One region of the Mesorhizobium sp. M6A.T.Cr.TU.017.01.1.1 genome, then DNA from elsewhere that is predicted to be linked to it. Evidence: predicted binding sites of a transcription regulator. Region 1 holds the regulator's gene; the other holds the start of a gene.

Evidence for each region. The regulator PhoB, encoded in region 1, activates phosphate uptake and scavenging genes when phosphate is short. The targets are predictions, from matches to a motif close to TGTCATNNANCTGTCAT.
Region 2: pstS (phosphate ABC transporter substrate-binding protein PstS) is a predicted target of PhoB. The motif match lies at 4,807-4,823, and genes of this name have one in related genera.

The regions. Positions count from the first base shown of each region.
Region 1 covers NZ_RZTA01000003.1:31,184-39,080, forward strand. Annotated here, with positions in the region: gene pstA (phosphate ABC transporter permease PstA) at 1-419, shown strand, start outside; gene pstB (phosphate ABC transporter ATP-binding protein PstB) at 432-1,247, shown strand; gene phoU (phosphate signaling complex protein PhoU) at 1,284-1,991, shown strand; gene phoB (phosphate regulon transcriptional regulator PhoB) at 2,008-2,697, shown strand; gene EOB36_RS01550 (ROK family protein) at 2,732-3,979, opposite strand; gene xylF (D-xylose ABC transporter substrate-binding protein) at 4,247-5,287, shown strand; gene EOB36_RS01560 (sugar ABC transporter permease) at 5,433-6,764, shown strand; gene EOB36_RS01565 (ATP-binding cassette domain-containing protein) at 6,777-7,577, shown strand; gene EOB36_RS01570 (CHASE domain-containing protein) at 7,708-7,897, shown strand, end outside.
Region 2 covers NZ_RZTA01000001.1:85,158-93,054, reverse strand. Annotated here, with positions in the region: gene EOB36_RS00450 (GntR family transcriptional regulator) at 114-764, shown strand; gene EOB36_RS00445 (pseudouridine synthase) at 792-1,571, shown strand; gene EOB36_RS00440 (Na/Pi symporter) at 1,773-3,503, opposite strand; gene pstS (phosphate ABC transporter substrate-binding protein PstS) at 3,588-4,682, opposite strand; gene EOB36_RS00430 (2OG-Fe(II) oxygenase) at 5,114-5,857, opposite strand; gene EOB36_RS00425 (nodulation protein NfeD) at 6,078-7,475, shown strand; gene EOB36_RS00420 (slipin family protein) at 7,472-7,897, shown strand, end outside.

The DNA of each region.
Region 1 (7,897 bases):
CGCTGATGACCCTGCCGATCATCATTATCGCCTCACGCGCTTCGCTGCGCGCCGTGCCACCGTCGATCCGCGAGGCGGCGCTTGGCATCGGAGCGTCCAAGGTCCAGACCGTATTCCATCACGTCCTGCCGCTGGCGATGCCGGGTATCATGACCGGCACCATCCTCGGAATGGCGCATGCGCTGGGTGAAACCGCGCCGTTGCTGATGATCGGCATGGTCGCCTTCATCGTCGACATTCCCGGTGGCTTCACCGATCCCGCGACGATCCTGCCGGTGCAGATATTCATGTGGGCCGATTTTCCTGAAGCGGGGTTCCAGCAGAAGACTTCGGCGGCGATTTTGATTTTGCTGGTATTTTTGGTCATCATGAATGCCATCGCGGTGATACTGCGCAGGCGCTTCGAGCGGCGCTGGTAAGGAGTAGAGGATATGAACATCATGACGGAAGCCAGCGTCGAGCAGAAACTGAGTAGCGGAACCAACGAGCCTTCGATCAAGATGAAGGGCGAAAAGGTCTCCGTTCATTACGGCGAGAAGCGAGCTCTGTTCGACGTGGATCTCGATGTCCGCGAGAACCAGGTGACGGCGTTGATCGGCCCATCGGGCTGCGGCAAGTCGACCTTTCTGCGTTGCTTGAATCGAATGAACGACACGATCGACATCGCGCGGGTAAGCGGCAAGATCACGCTCGACAACGAGGATGTCTACGACCCGAAAATCGATGTCGTCGAGCTGCGAGCTCGCGTCGGCATGGTGTTCCAGAAGCCGAACCCGTTTCCGAAGTCGATCTACGAAAACGTCGCCTACGGTCCGCGCATTCACGGTCTGGCCAGGAGCAAGGCGGAGTTGGACGGCATCGTCGAATCGAGCCTGAAGAAGGCCGGCCTGTTCAACGAGGTCAAGGATCGCCTGCTCGAGTCGGGCACTGGCCTTTCCGGTGGCCAGCAGCAGCGTCTGTGCATTGCGCGCGCCATCGCTGTGTCGCCGGAAGTGATCCTGATGGACGAGCCTTGTTCGGCGCTCGATCCGATCGCCACCGCCCGTGTCGAGGAACTGATTGACGAACTGCGCCAGAACTACACGATCGTCATCGTCACCCATTCGATGCAGCAGGCAGCGCGTGTGTCGCAACGCACGGCGATGTTCCATCTCGGCTATCTGGTCGAGGAGGGCGCGACCGACAAGATGTTCACCAACCCCGACGACAAGCGCACCCAGGACTACATCACCGGCCGGTTCGGCTAAGCGGTCCGGCGAATTTTCGAGCACGAGGACAGTATCATGGGTGAACATACCGTCGCATCTTTCGACGAGGAATTGGAGCACATCGACAGGCTGATCCGCGACATGGACGAGCTCGCCGCCGCGATGGTCGCAGCGTCGATCCGCGCGTTGCTTGCGTCAGACAATGCGATGGCGCAGCGCGTCGTCTCGGATGACGCCATCATGGATGCGCGGCAGCGCGAACTCGACGACAGCGCGATCACGCTGATCGCCAAGCGGCAGCCGATGGCGCAAGACCTGCGCGCCGTGGTTGGCGCAATCCGGATGGCCGGCGATCTCGAGCGCATCGGCGACCTGGCCAAGAACATAGCCAAGCGGGTCAGCGCCGTCGGGCAGAGCGCCACGCCGCGTAATCTCTCGCACGGTATCGACGCGATGGCGGATCTCGTTCTCGAGCAGCTCCGCGGCGTGGTCGAGCACTATGTGTCGCGCAACGCCGGCGCGTTGAAAGAGCTGCGCGCCGCCGACGAGAAGATCGACGTGAAATACACGGCGGTTTTTCGCGAACTCCTGACCTACATGATGGAGGACCCGCGCAACATCACCGCCTGCACGCATCTTCTGTTCTGCGCCAAGAATCTCGAGCGTATCGGCGATCATGTCACCAACATCGCCGAAAACGCCTACTATGTCGTGACCGGGCAGCAATTGCCGGCGGATCGGCCGAAGCTCGACGAAACGACGATGTCGGCGTCGGCGACATGACAGGGGTAACCGGCCGATGATCGCGCCGCGCATCATGGTGGTGGAGGACGAAGAGCCGCTGGGCGTCCTCCTTCGCTACAATCTGGAATCCGAAGGCTATCAGGTCGAGGTGGTGACGCGCGGCGACGAGGCCGAAATCCGGCTTCAGGAAAACGTGCCCGATCTTCTGGTGCTCGACTGGATGGTGCCGGCGGTTTCGGGCATCGAGCTTTGCCGTCGCCTTCGGGTGCGTCCCGAAACCGAGCGGCTGCCGATCATCATGCTGACCGCGCGCGGCGAGGAAAGCGACCGGGTGCGCGGCCTCTCGACCGGGGCCGACGACTATCTGGTCAAGCCGTTCTCGACACCGGAATTCATGGCCAGGGTCAAGGCGCTGCTGCGCCGTGCCAAGCCCGAAGTGCTGTCCAGCGTGCTGAAGGTCGGTGACATCATGCTCGATCGCGAATCGCACAGGGTCTATCGCAAGAAGAGCGAGATCCGGCTCGGGCCGACCGAATTCCGGCTGCTCGAATTCATGATGCGGCACCCGGGTCGGGTGTTCTCGCGCAGCCAGTTGCTCGACAATGTCTGGGGCGAGACGATCTACATCGACGAGCGCACGGTGGACGTCCATGTCGGCCGGCTGCGCAAGGCGGTCAACAATGGCCGCATGCCCGATGTCATCCGCACCATCCGCGGCGCGGGCTATGCGATCAGGGAAGACTGAACAGACTGCCTGAATTCAAGCTGCGTTCTTCCATTCAGGCCACGTGCTTCCTGGCCGTGCCGGACTTCCCTTGCGCGCCCGGCGCGAAAATCTCCTGGTCGACGAAGCTCAGCGCCCGCATGGCGCAGCCTTCGCGGATCAGCGGCAGCTCGTTCGGCTCGGTGTCGAAGGAAATCGAACCCGAATACTGACCGCCGGCGGTCTGAGCGATGGCCTCGCGCAGGGCCGGCTCGATCAGGTCGAAGGCGGCAGCGCTGGCGCCGACCATGGCGACCGGCGCCGGATCGATCAACGCGAACAGGCTGCCGAGCCCGAAGCCGAGCGCTTCGCCGGCCTTGCGGTAGGCTTCGCGCTCCGGTCCGTCCGTCTGGCGCGCCCGGGCCGCCAGTGCCCGCATCTCGGCGTCGCTGACATCGGCGACCGGCTCGGCGTTCTCGCTCAACTGCCTTGCATTGCGCCAGATGGCGTAGTTGCCGGCATAGGCCTCGACGCAGCCGCGCCGCCCGCAGCGGCAAAGCGCGCCGCCCGGCCGGTGGATCATGTGGCCGAATTCGCCGCCTGAGGAATGGGTGCCGGTGAACAGTTCGCCCTTCAGCACCAGCCCCATGCCGATGCCGTGGGAGAGCAGGATGGCGATGAAATCGTCGCGGTAGCGATCCGGGTCGCGCCAGCGCAGCGCCACGGCCATCATGTTGCAATCGTTCTCCATGATGGCCGGGATGCCGAACTCACGTTCCAGAATGTCGGCGAAGGCAATGTTCGTCTGCGGCGTGATCGGCGACCACAACATGGCGCGCGCATGGGAATCGGTGATGCCCTGGATCGCCAGCGCGATGCGGGCGACGCTTTGGATATTGAGATCGGGATCTTCGAGCCGGCGCCGGACGATGGCGACACATTCGTCGATCAGCTCGTCGCGCGACATGGTCAGCGTGTCCAGCCGGCGCTGTTCCTCGGCGACCACTTCTCCAGCATAATCGATGACGGCGACCGAAAGGAAATTCAGCGACAACACGACGGCCAACACCGCCGCCGCTTCCGGATTGAGGCTGAGGCCGACCTGCGGCCGGCCGCGTTTCAGCGAAACGGTCTCGCTCGCCTTGCTCTCGGTCAGGATGCCTTCCTGGATGAGGTCGGAAGAGATCGCCGATATGGTCGAATGGCTGAGGCCGGTGGTCGCGGCGATCTCGGTTCGCGACGGCTGGCCTGCCCGGCGTACGGCCGAAATCACCATCGCCCGGTTGCGCCGACGCAAATCGTCATGACGGATTCCAACCGACATCCTTTGCTTCCTCCCTCTTGCCGTGGCCGCTCATGAACCGGAAGCCGTCGGTAGCGTCCGACAAATACTGGCAGAAGCAGAAGGCCCTGTCATTGTTTATTCCGGGGCTCGAAAAAAGTCGGCAGGGACATCAAAATCCATCAGAATTGATGTTGACAGCGCTTCGGCGTTGGACCAGTATTTTTTCGAGGCTCGAAAAAATAGAGCCTTTGTGCCGGCCTTCGGGCCAGTTTGGTCGCGCCGTATCGCGGCGCAGGGAGGACTATCATGAAGAGATTCGCAGCCGCCATCCTGGCGGGGGTCGCCATGTCGCTGACGCTCGCGTCGGTCGCACAGGCGAAGGACAAGGTCATTGGCGTTTCGTGGTCGAACTTCCAGGAAGAGCGCTGGAAGACCGACGAAGCCGCCATGAAGACAGCGATCGAGGCCGCCGGCGACAAGTATATTTCCGCCGATGCGCAGTCCAATCCCGGCAAGCAGCTGACCGATGTCGAGAGCCTGATCTCGCAGGGCGCCAACGCGCTCATCATCCTTGCGCAAGATGCGTCGGCCATCGGGCCGGCGGTGCAAAAGGCGCTGGACGAAGGCATTCCGGTCGTCGGCTATGACCGGTTGATCGAGAACAAGGACGTGTTCTATCTGACCTTCGACAACCAGGAAGTCGGCCGCATGCAGGCCCGCGAAGTGTTCAAGGTGGCGCCGGAAGGCAACTACGTCTTCATCAAGGGCTCGGGCGCCGATCCGAATGCCGATTTCCTGTTCGCCGGCTCCATGGAAGTGCTCAAGGATGCCATCGACAGCGGCAAGATCAAAAATGTCGGCGAGGCGTATACCGACGGCTGGCTTCCCGCCAACGCCCAGAAGAACATGGAACAGTTCCTGACCGCTAACGACAACAAGGTCGATGCGGTGGTTGCCGCCAATGACGGCACCGCCGGTGGCGTCGTCGCGGCGCTGACGGCGCAAGGCTTGGCCGGATCCGTCCCGGTGTCCGGCCAGGACGGCGACCATGCAGCGCTGAACCGCATTGCGCTCGGCACACAGACCGTATCGGTGTGGAAGGACGCGCGAGAGCTCGGCAAGAACGCCGCCGAGATCGCCTCGCAGCTTGCCGATGGCAAGCAGATGACCGACATTGCGGGCGTCAAGGACTTCACCACGCCGGGCGGCAATGCCGTCAAGTCGCTGTTCCTGACGCCGATTGCCATCACCAAGGACAATCTCAACGTCGTCATCGACGCCGGCTGGATCAAGAAGGACGAAGTCTGCGCGGGTGTCGCCGCGGGCAGCGTTGCGGCCTGCAACTGATCTGGATCATTTCGCAAGGAAACGAACGCCGCGGCTGTCAGGCCGCGGCGTTTTTCGAGAGGCTTTCCGCTTCAAATGACCGTGGAAAGCAAATAGCATTCTGTTCCGGCATCCGCGCCAGACGGCAACCCGGTCGGAGGACATCATGACCGACACGGCATCCAACCCACCGGTCGCCCACACGGCCGAAGACCGGGCGCGCGAATCCGAGCTCAGCGCCATCGGACGGTTCCTCAAGGCAACCGAGCTCGATATACGCATGCTCGGCATGGTCGGCGCTCTGCTGGTCATCTGGGTTGGAATTCACATCCTGTCGGGTGGGCTTTTCCTCACGCCGCGCAATCTCTGGAACCTGTCGGTGCAGACCTCCTCGGTGGCGATCATGGCGACCGGCATGGTGCTGGTCATCGTGATGCGCAACATCGATCTTTCGGTGGGCTCCGTCGAAGGCGTGATCGGCATGGTGATGGGCGTGGCGCAGGCCGAATTCCTCATCCGCGTCATGGGGCTCCAGGTGGGAAATCCCTGGATATGGATTATCGCATTGGCTGCCGGTGTGGTGCTCGGCCTCATGATAGGCGCGCTCCAGGGCTTCATCATCGCCTATCTCGAGGTTCCGGCCTTCATCGTGACGCTGGGCGGCTTGCTGATCTGGCGTGGCATGGCGTGGCTGATGACGAGCGGGCGCACCGTCGCGCCGCTCGACGCCACGTTCCAGCTCATGGGTGGCGGGCCGCGTGGCTCGATCGGGGCAACCGCAAGCTGGATCGTCGGCGTTCTCGCCTGTGCGGCCGTCGCTTTCATGCTGCTCAACGGCCGGTCGCAGCGCAAGCGGTTCAAGTTTCCGCTGCGTCCCGTCTGGGCGGAGAGCTTGCTTGGTGTTGTCGCCTGCGCCGCCATCCTCGGCGCCGTGTGGATCGCCAATTCCTATCCCTGGCCAATCGGCATCGTGCGCCAATACGCGCAGCGGAACGGCATCACCGTCCCCGAAGGCGGGCTGTTCATCGCCCATGGCATCGCCATACCGGTGCTGATTGCGGTCGCAGTGGGCATCGTCATGACCTTCATCACCAGGCGCACCCGTTTCGGCCGCTATGTCTTTGCCATTGGCGGCAACCCGGAAGCGGCGGAACTCGCCGGCATCAACACGCGCTGGGTGACCATGAAGGTGTTCATGATCATGGGCGTATTGGCCGCAATCAGCGCGGCGATTGCGTCGGCTCGCCTCAATGCCTCGACCAATGCGCTGGGTACGCTGGACGAGTTGCTGGTCATCGCCGCAGCCGTCATCGGCGGCACGTCGCTGGCCGGCGGCTCCGGCACGGTGCTCGGCGCCATGCTGGGCGCGCTTCTGATGCAGTCATTGCAGTCCGGCATGGTGTTGCTCGGCATCGATTCACCGCTTCAGAGCGTCGTCGTCGGCGCCGTCCTGGTGATCGCCGTCTGGCTCGACACCGTCTACCGCAAGCGCGTTTAGGGAAGGGCGATCATGGTTGACACAACTGCTCGCACAGGCACGCCGTTGATCGATATGCGGAACATCTCGATTGCCTTTGGTGGTATTCGCGCGGTCGACGACGCGTCGATCGACCTTTTCCCGGGCGAGGTGGTGGCGCTGCTCGGCCACAACGGTGCCGGGAAGTCGACGCTGATCAAGATCCTGTCCGGCGCCTACAAGCGCGACTCGGGCCAGATATTCGTCAATGGCGAGGAGGCCTCGATCTCCAATCCGCGCGATGCCAAGAAATACGGCATCGAAACGATCTACCAGACGCTGGCGCTCGCCGACAATGTCGACGCCGCCGCCAACCTCTTCCTCGGCCGCGAGCTGATGACCGGCTGGGGCACGCTCGACGATGGCGCCATGGAGGCCGAGGCGCGCAAGGTGATGGGCAGGCTCAATCCCCGCTTCCAGCGCTTCAAGGAACCGGTGGTCAAGCTTTCGGGCGGCCAGCGGCAGTCGGTGGCGATCGCGCGCGCCATCCTGTTCAACGCCCGTATCCTGATCATGGATGAGCCGACGGCGGCACTGGGGCCGCAGGAAACGGCGCAGGTCGGCGAACTGGTCATGCAGCTCAAGGCCGACGGTATCGGCATCTTCCTGATCAGCCACGACATCCACGACGTGTTCGAGCTTGCCGACCGCGTCTGCGTGATGAAGAACGGTCAGGTCGTTGGCACGGCGCGCACCAGCGACGTCACCCAGGACGAGGTGCTCGGCATGATCATCCTGGGCAAGTGCCCGCCCGGTGCCATTCCGGGGCCAGGTGCGCTGAAGATCGCCGCCTAATGCGTCAAATAAGCCGGCTAAATACCTGTCATGTGATATGCCAGCCGTCATGATGGTTTGGCCGCGCCATTGTGTTGGCGCGGGGACTTGCCCATAAAGGTCGGGAACCGTTCATGGGCCGCAGCAGCAATTGAAGAAGTTCTTTCCGACCGTCGCTTTCATCGCCGTCGCGCTGGCCAGCCTGACGATGGCGGGATTCGCCTATTTCGCGACGCAGGAAGCGGCGCGGATCAAGTTCGAGGCGACGGCGGACGACGCGCTCAACCGGATCGATAGCCGCATCGACCTGCATCTGTCGCTGCTGCGATCGACCCATGCGC
Region 2 (7,897 bases), on a different contig from region 1:
TGGGATATCTGGATACTCGTATACGAGTATCCAGATATCCAGACAAGCTGCTTTCTGTTAGGCAGGGTCCAAGTGACAAGGAGAATCGAGTGAGCGGACTTGGCGAGGGCTTGATGCAGAAACCGCTGACGGTGGCCGAGCAGGTGGCGAATGTGCTGCGCGAATCGATCGCCGACGGCAGTCTGGCGGCCGGCACGCCACTGCGTCAGGACGATCTTGCCGAGCGCTTCGGCTTCAGCCGCATGCCGGTTCGCGATGCGCTTCGCCAGCTCGAAGCCGAAGGCATCGTTTCGATCCATCCGACCAAGGGCGCGCATGTCGCCAGGATGGACGCTGCCGAGATCCGGGAGATCTTTGCGGTCCGCGCATTGCTCGAAAGCGAAGCGCTGCGGCTCTCGGTGCCGAACCTCGGCAAGGAGAAGCTCGACGAGGCCGGCTATGTGCTCAACCAGATCGACGCCGAGCCGAATGTCGGCCGCTGGGGAACGCTGAACCGTGCCTTTCACCTGGCCCTTTACAGCGCCTGCGGCAACGCCCGTCTTCTTGGCCTCATCGAAGCCCACCACAATGCGGCCGATCGCTACGTTCGCGTTCTCCTGTCCAACCTCAACTATCGCAGCCGCTCGCAGACTGAGCACCGCGATCTGTTGACGACCTGCCGCCACCGCGATGCCGAGGCAGCCGTCCGCGTCTTGCGAAAGCACCTCAGCGAAGGCATGGAAACGCTTGCCAAGGCTGGAGATGGGCTGGCGGGAAAGTCCTGACCTTTGCCGCAACGACCACGCAAGACCATGACGCCACGATCGAACATCGGCCGGCCACGCCCCTCGCCTGGCGCCAGTCGTCCCCGAGCGAGTCCACCCGGCGTCAGCCTTTGCCGTGCGCTGTCGAAACTCGGCCTGTGCTCGCGCAAGCAGGCCGAGATCCTGGTCGCCGAAGGGCGCGTCCGGGTCGCCGGCAAGATCGTGCGCAACGGCTCGATGCGCGTCGATCCCGGCCGCGACCGCATCGAGGTCGACGGCAGCCGCGTCGTCGCCGAGCGCAAGGTCTATCTGATGATCAACAAGCCGCGCGGCCTGGTCACCACCCGCGACGACCCGCAGGACCGCGGCACCGTCTATGATTGCCTGGCAGAACTCGACCTGCCCTTCGTGTCGCCGGTCGGCCGTCTCGACAAGGCCAGCGAGGGCCTGCTTTTGATGACCAACGACACGCGCTTTGCCCAGCGCCTGCTCGACCCCGCCTCGCACGTCGCCAAGATCTATCACGTGCAGATCGGCGCCCTGCCCGACGAGGCCATGCTGGCGCGGCTGCGCGCCGGCGCCACGGTCGATGGCGAGGATTTGACGGCGCGGTCGATCGAAATCCTGCGCAGCGGCAGCAGCACCGCCTGGCTCGAAATCACCCTCGACGAGGGCCGCAACCGCCACATCCGCCGGCTGCTCGGCGCCTATGACGTGGAAGTGCTTCGCCTCGTGCGGGTGGCGATCGGTCCATTGCAGCTCGGCGACCTTGCCAAGGGCAAGGCACGCCACCTCACCGCCGAAGAGCTGGCGCTGCTTCAGGGCTGAGCGAAGACGCCTCGCTCTCCCTTCTCCCCTTGTGGGAGAAGGTGGCCGAGCGAAGCTCGGTCGGATGAGGGGTGTTCCAGCTTGGCACCAACAGCGATCCTTCCAACACCCCTCTTCCGTCTTGGCGCTACGCGCCAATCCACCTTCTCCCACAAGGGGAGAAGGGAAAGGGCAGCCCCGCCGCCCCCCCCAGCTTTCCCGCTACTCGGCCGGAACCGGGCTGAGGCCGGTATCGCCCATCGAGTGCGGCCTGGCTTCCTTGCGTGCCGAGGCACGGGCGAGAACGCTTTGCCGGTTGATCGATTTGCGCTCGGCATCGATGCGTTGGATCAGGATTTCCGCGCGTTCGATCGACCCGAGCAGGGCCAGGATCGTGCCACGCTCAGCAGCGCCAGCATTCGGTCCGAGCGCCAGCGTGCGGGCGCGCAGCTCCTCGACCTCCGGCAGATTGACGTGGCCGGCCGGCATCTGCGGGTTGGAGATGCCGTAAGTCGGCAAGATCTCCCGCAGCGAAACATCGAGCTTGCTCAACGCCACGTCGACGATGGCCTGCGCCGGGCCGCTGAACTTCTCGCGCCTGACGCGGCGTGCCACCTGATGCATCGATTCCGTCAAGGCAGCCGTGAAGTCGGCTTCCTCGATCAGGCTGGCGATCAGGTCGAGCTGGTCATAAGGCAAATCCTCCTTCATCAGTTCGGCGGTGTAGGCACGGATATCGCGGCTGAGAATGTCGGTTGCGAGATAGTGCTCGCCCGGATCCGACGGCGCCTTCTTGGACGAGCGTGCGATGTCGAGGAACATTGCGCCGGCCTCGAGGTGACGGGCCGTTTCCTGCTGAACGGCGGGAACGGCCTTGGCAAAATCGCCGGCCAGCTTGCGGTCGAGGAATCTCGGCGTCGAGAAATCCTCCGCGTCATCGGCATCCGTGTGGCCGACACGCGACAAAATCCGCTCGAACACACCGATGAACGGGAACAGCAACAATGTATTGAAGATGTTGAAGAAGGTCGAGTAGAGGCCGACCGCGACCGGCACCAGGGGGAAGGTCTCCTTGCCGTCGACGATCACCGGGATGGCGGGATCGCCGCCGAAGAACTGCATGGCCCATTCCAGGACCTGCATGGAGACGAAGAACAGCGGGATGGTGATGCACACGCCGATGATGTTGAACGAGATGTGCGCGTAAGCGGTCCGCTTGGCGTTCTTCGAAAGATTGAGCGAAGCCATCCACGAGGTGATCGTGGTGCCGAGATCGGCGCCGAGCGAGAAGGCGACGGCCGTCGTCCAGTCGAGAATGCCGGCGGCGCCAAGGCCCATCACAATGCCGATCGTCGCCGAGGACGAATGGATCATGGCGGTCACGCCGGCGGCGATGAACACGCATTTGAGAAGGTTGACATAGGAGTCGGCCGTCAGCGTTTGCAGCAGCGCCATGACTTCGGGCAGGTTGCGAAGCGGGCGCAGGCCGCCGGTCATCAGGTTGAGGCCATAGAAGATCAGCGCGAAGCCCATGCAGGCGAGCGCAATGTTCTTGACCTTTTCGCTTTTGGCGAAGCAGTAGACCAGCGAGAACACGCCGGCCAGGATCAATCCAAGCGGGCCGAGCGGCAGGGCGATGAGCCCGTTGCCGAGCGTGGTGCCGATATTGGCGCCCATGATCACGCTGATCGCCGGCCTCAAGGCGATGACGCCGGCATTGACCAGGCCGACGACCATGACGCTCATCGCCGTCGACGACTGGATGACGCCGGTGATCAGCGTTCCTGCCAGCACGCCCTTGATCGGCGTTCCGGCGGCCTTGGCGAGAAAGGCGCGCATCCGGTTGACCGAAAGCGCCTGGATGCCGTTTGCCATGAAGTCGAGGCCGAGCATGAAGATGCCCAACCCCCCGATCACCGGCACGAGGATGTCCTTGAAGATATCTATGTCCATGTCACGCAGTCCCCAACAAGCCGTTACCACGGCGCGATATGACGTTCAGTTCAGGTGCTGCGCGAGGCAGCCTGGCTCTTCAGCTCAGTTTCCGACGGGCGCTTGGCTCGCCCAGTATTGTTCGACCTGGTCGACGAGCGCCTTCGGCAGCGGCACATAGCCGAGCGCGGTGGCGTCGCCGGCGCCCTGCGCGAAGGCGAGCCGGAAAAGGTCGTGCACGCGGCGATAGCGATGTTCCGAACGGCCCGAGACCTGAACGACCGCGAACACAGCCGTGCTGATCGGATAGGCGGCATCTCCGTCTCGATCGGTCAGCGAAGCGAAGAAATCGGTCGTTTGCGCCCAGTCGATGGACGTCGCAGCAGCCTGCACGCCGTCGGGCTCCGGCTTGACGAACTTGCCGGATTTGTTCTCGATCAGTGCGTAGGAAAGGCTGGCGCGCTGCGCCTGGCCGGATTCGGCATAGGCGATCGCCCCCTTCGTGTCATGCACGGCTCGAATGAGGTTCTGCGTGCCTTCGGCATCGGCGCCGAGCGGCCACGAGATCAGTGTGTTGGCGCCGTACTTGCTCTTCCACTCGTCGCTGACCGCCGACAGATACTCCGTGAACACAAAAGTCGAGCCGGACCCATCCTTACGGTGAAGAACGCTGATCCTAAGATCGGGCAGCGTCAGATCCGGATTCGCCGCCTTGATCGCGGGATCGGACCATGACTGGATCTTGCCCAGATAGATGTCGGCCAGAAGCGGCCCCGTCAGGCGAAGGCTTCCCGGGCCAATGCCGTCGAGATTGATGACGACGGCGATGGCGCCCATCACGATCGGAAACTGTTGGCGGCCGGCTTTCCTGAGGTCGGCGGCGTTGATCGGCGCATCCGTCGCGGCAAAGTCCATGTCCGGCTGGTCGAGACGCAGGACGCCGGCGAGCGAGCCGACGATCTCATAGTCGACCTTCCAATCGGGCGAGATATAGTCGCCGCCATCTGCGCGGGCGCTCTCGTAGGCCGTTGCCCATTTGCCGATGATCGGGGCAGCCAGTGTCGATCCAGCGCCGCGAATAGGCTCAGCCTGCGCAGCGGCCCCGATCATCAAGGCAACAGCCAGCGCGATGGCGCCACTTGATCCCGTTATCTTCGGCCATTTGCGCCGAAGTGACGCAAAGCTTGCTGGAAACATCATGGCGATCCCCGACTATACTGCGCAAATAAAAATCTACTTTTCAGTCTTGGCAGATATCAACAGTCGTCCGCCCGGCGAACACACACCGGCCGAGAGACAACATTGCTCATCGTATGAACCTTGGTTAACAATTGGATGACAGAGATCTTGTGGGGCGAATCTTTTTTATTCGGATTTTCCGCGATCACTTGTCCCGCCCGTTCCTCGGACTCCTATGAAGAATTGGGGTCCGAAGGACTGGGCTCCAACGTTGCGCCTCGCGCTCACCCTTCTCCCCTTGTGGGAGAAGGTGTCGCCGAAGGCGACGGATGAGGGGTGTTCCAGCTTGGCAACGACGGCGCTCCGTCCAACACCCCTCAACCGTCTTGGCGCTGCGCGCCAATCCACCTTCTCCCACAAGGGGAGAAGGGGAGAAGGAAGTCTACGCAGCCCTACTTCGCGTCGTGGAAGATGATGCCGACGGTATGGCGCATGCCGGAGCGAAGCCTACTGACGCCGTGCCTGAGATTGACGCGGTAGCTGCCTTTGCTGCCCTGGACCGGACGATTGTGCACCGCGAAGGCGACCGCATCGCCCTGGCGCAACGGCACCACCTCGGCCCGGCTCTGCATGCGCGGGCGCTGTTCGGTCAGCACGAACTCGCCACCGGTGAAATCCTTGCCGGGTTCGGACAGCAGGATTGCCACCTGCAGCGGGAAGGCAAGATCGCCGTAGAGATCCTGATGCAGGCAGTTGAAGTCGCCGGTACCATATTGCAGCAGAAGCGGCGTCGGCCGTGTCTGGCCCTGCTCGTGGCATTGCTCGAGGAACGCGGCGTGCTCGTCCGGGTAGCGCTGGGCGATGCTCATGCGCTGGTTCCAGTCATTGGCGACCGCGGCGAGGCGCGGATAGAGCGCGGTGCGCAAGCCGCCGATCAGCTCGGGCAAGGGATAGCGGAAATAGCGGTACTCGCCCTTGCCGAAGCCGTGCCGCGCCATGTGGACATGGCTGCGGAAATGGCTCTCGTCCGGGTAAAGCCCGGCGACCTCCCGGCATTCTTGCGGCGTCAGCAGCTTTTCCATCACCGCGCAGCCATAGCCGCTCATCTCCCCGGCCAACGCCTGCCAATCATATGCGGCGACGCGCGTCTCCGCCGATCGGACCGCTGCCCTCGAACCTATCGAATGAATGGTCATGGCTTTGCCTCCTCTGGCTTCGTCCTGCCCATCAGATGGGTGAAACAGCGCGAGCAAACCACCCGTTTCCTGCCCACAGGTTACGCACAGAGTTGAAGCTGCCGATCTCCCCCGCAAGGGGGGAGATCGCCAATCCCCATTGCGCCGCAGCTTCACCCGCCGCGAAGTGTCATGGATTTCGGCAAAATCCAGCCCATATCCTTGATATGGAGCTTTGAGCGTGAAACTCGCGCGTGTAGCCCTGATTGCCGCGGCTTTTGTAGCCGCTGTGTTCGTTTGTATTTCTTCCGCAACCGGAGAGGCGAACGGCCAGGAGAGGATTGCGCTGCGCGTCGAGATAGACGGCGCCATCGGTCCGGCGAGCGCCATGCAGCTCGAGGAAGCGCTGGCGGTAGCCGCGCAGCGGAACGCCGAGGTTCTCATCCTGCAGATGAACACGCCCGGCGGGTTGGTCACCAGCATGCGCGAGATCATCGCCGATATGCTCGCCTCGCCGGTTCCCGTCATCGGCTATGTCGCGCCCGCCGGCGGTCATGCGGCGAGCGCCGGAACCTACATCCTCTACGCAACCCATGTGGCGGCGATGGCGCCCGGCACCAATCTGGGTGCGGCAACGCCGATCGAGATGGGCGGACCGCTGCCATCCTTTCCCGGTGGCGACGACAAGAACAATGGCCCAGGAGCCGGCAAAGACCAGAAGAACCCGCCAGCGGGCGATGCGATGATCGCCAAGGCGACGAACGACGCGGTTGCGTTGATCCGCAGCCTGGCTGAACTGCGCGGGCGCAATGCCGAATGGGGTGAAAAGGCCGTGCGCGAGGCTGCCAGCCTGTCGGCCACCGCGGCGCTGCAGGAGCATGTCGTCGACTTCGTCGCCCGCGACACGACCGAGCTGCTTCAGCTGGCTGACGGCCGCACGGTGGAAATGGCCGGCAGGAAAGAGGTGCTGGCGACGAAAGGGCTGCCGGTTGAAACGCTGGAGCCCGGCTGGCTCATCCGGCTTCTCGCTGTCATCACCGACCCGAACATCGCCGTGATCCTGATGCTGATCGGCGTTTATGGCCTCGTCTTCGAGTTCACGAGCCCGGGCGCGGTCGCGCCCGGCGTGATTGGCACGATCTGCCTTCTGCTCGGACTCTATGCGCTCAATCTCCTGCCGATCAGCTATGCCGGCCTTGCCTTGATGCTGCTTGGCATCATCTTCCTCGTCGTCGAGGCCTTCAACCCCACAGTGGTGCTTGGGCTGGGAGGCGTGGCTGCCTTTCTGCTGGGCGCTGCCATGCTGCTCAGGATCGAGGGGCCCGGCTTCGAGATGTCGTGGGCCGTCATCGGCACCGCCGCCGCCCTGACGCTCGGCCTGGCGCTGTTGACCGGCAGCTATCTGTGGGCGGCCCGCAAGAACGCTCCGCGTGTTGGCGCACAGGCCATGCAAGGGCTGCCGGCCAAGGTCCTCGACTGGGAGGGCAGCGAGGGTCACGTGCTCGCCCGGGGCGAGCGCTGGCGGGCGATGGCCGACGAACCCTTTGCAGTCGGCGACAGCGTCGAGGTGGCTGATGTCAGGGGTCTCGTGCTGACGATACGGCGCCGCAATGTGCGAAGCGATGGAGCAAGGCAATGATCATCGGTTATGTGGCCTACCTGGTAGCAGCGCTCGTCGTGCTCATGTTCCTGTCCGCGGCCGTTCGCATCCTGAGGGAGTATCAGCGCGGCGTGGTCTTCACGCTCGGCCGCTTCACCGGAGTCAAAGGTCCCGGCCTGATTATCCTCATCCCCTTCGTGCAGCAGATGGTGCGGGTCGATTTGCGGGTGGTGGTTCAGGATGTTCCGCCGCAGGACGTGATCTCGCGCGACAACGTCTCGGTGAAGGTCAACGCTGTGCTGTATTTTCGTATCGTCGACGCCGAGCGGGCGGTGATCCAGGTCGAGGACTTCATGGCCGCGACCAACCAGTTGGCACAGACCACATTGCGCTCGGTGCTCGGCAAGCATGAGCTCGATGAAATGCTGGCCGAGCGTGACAAGCTCAACAGCGATATCCAG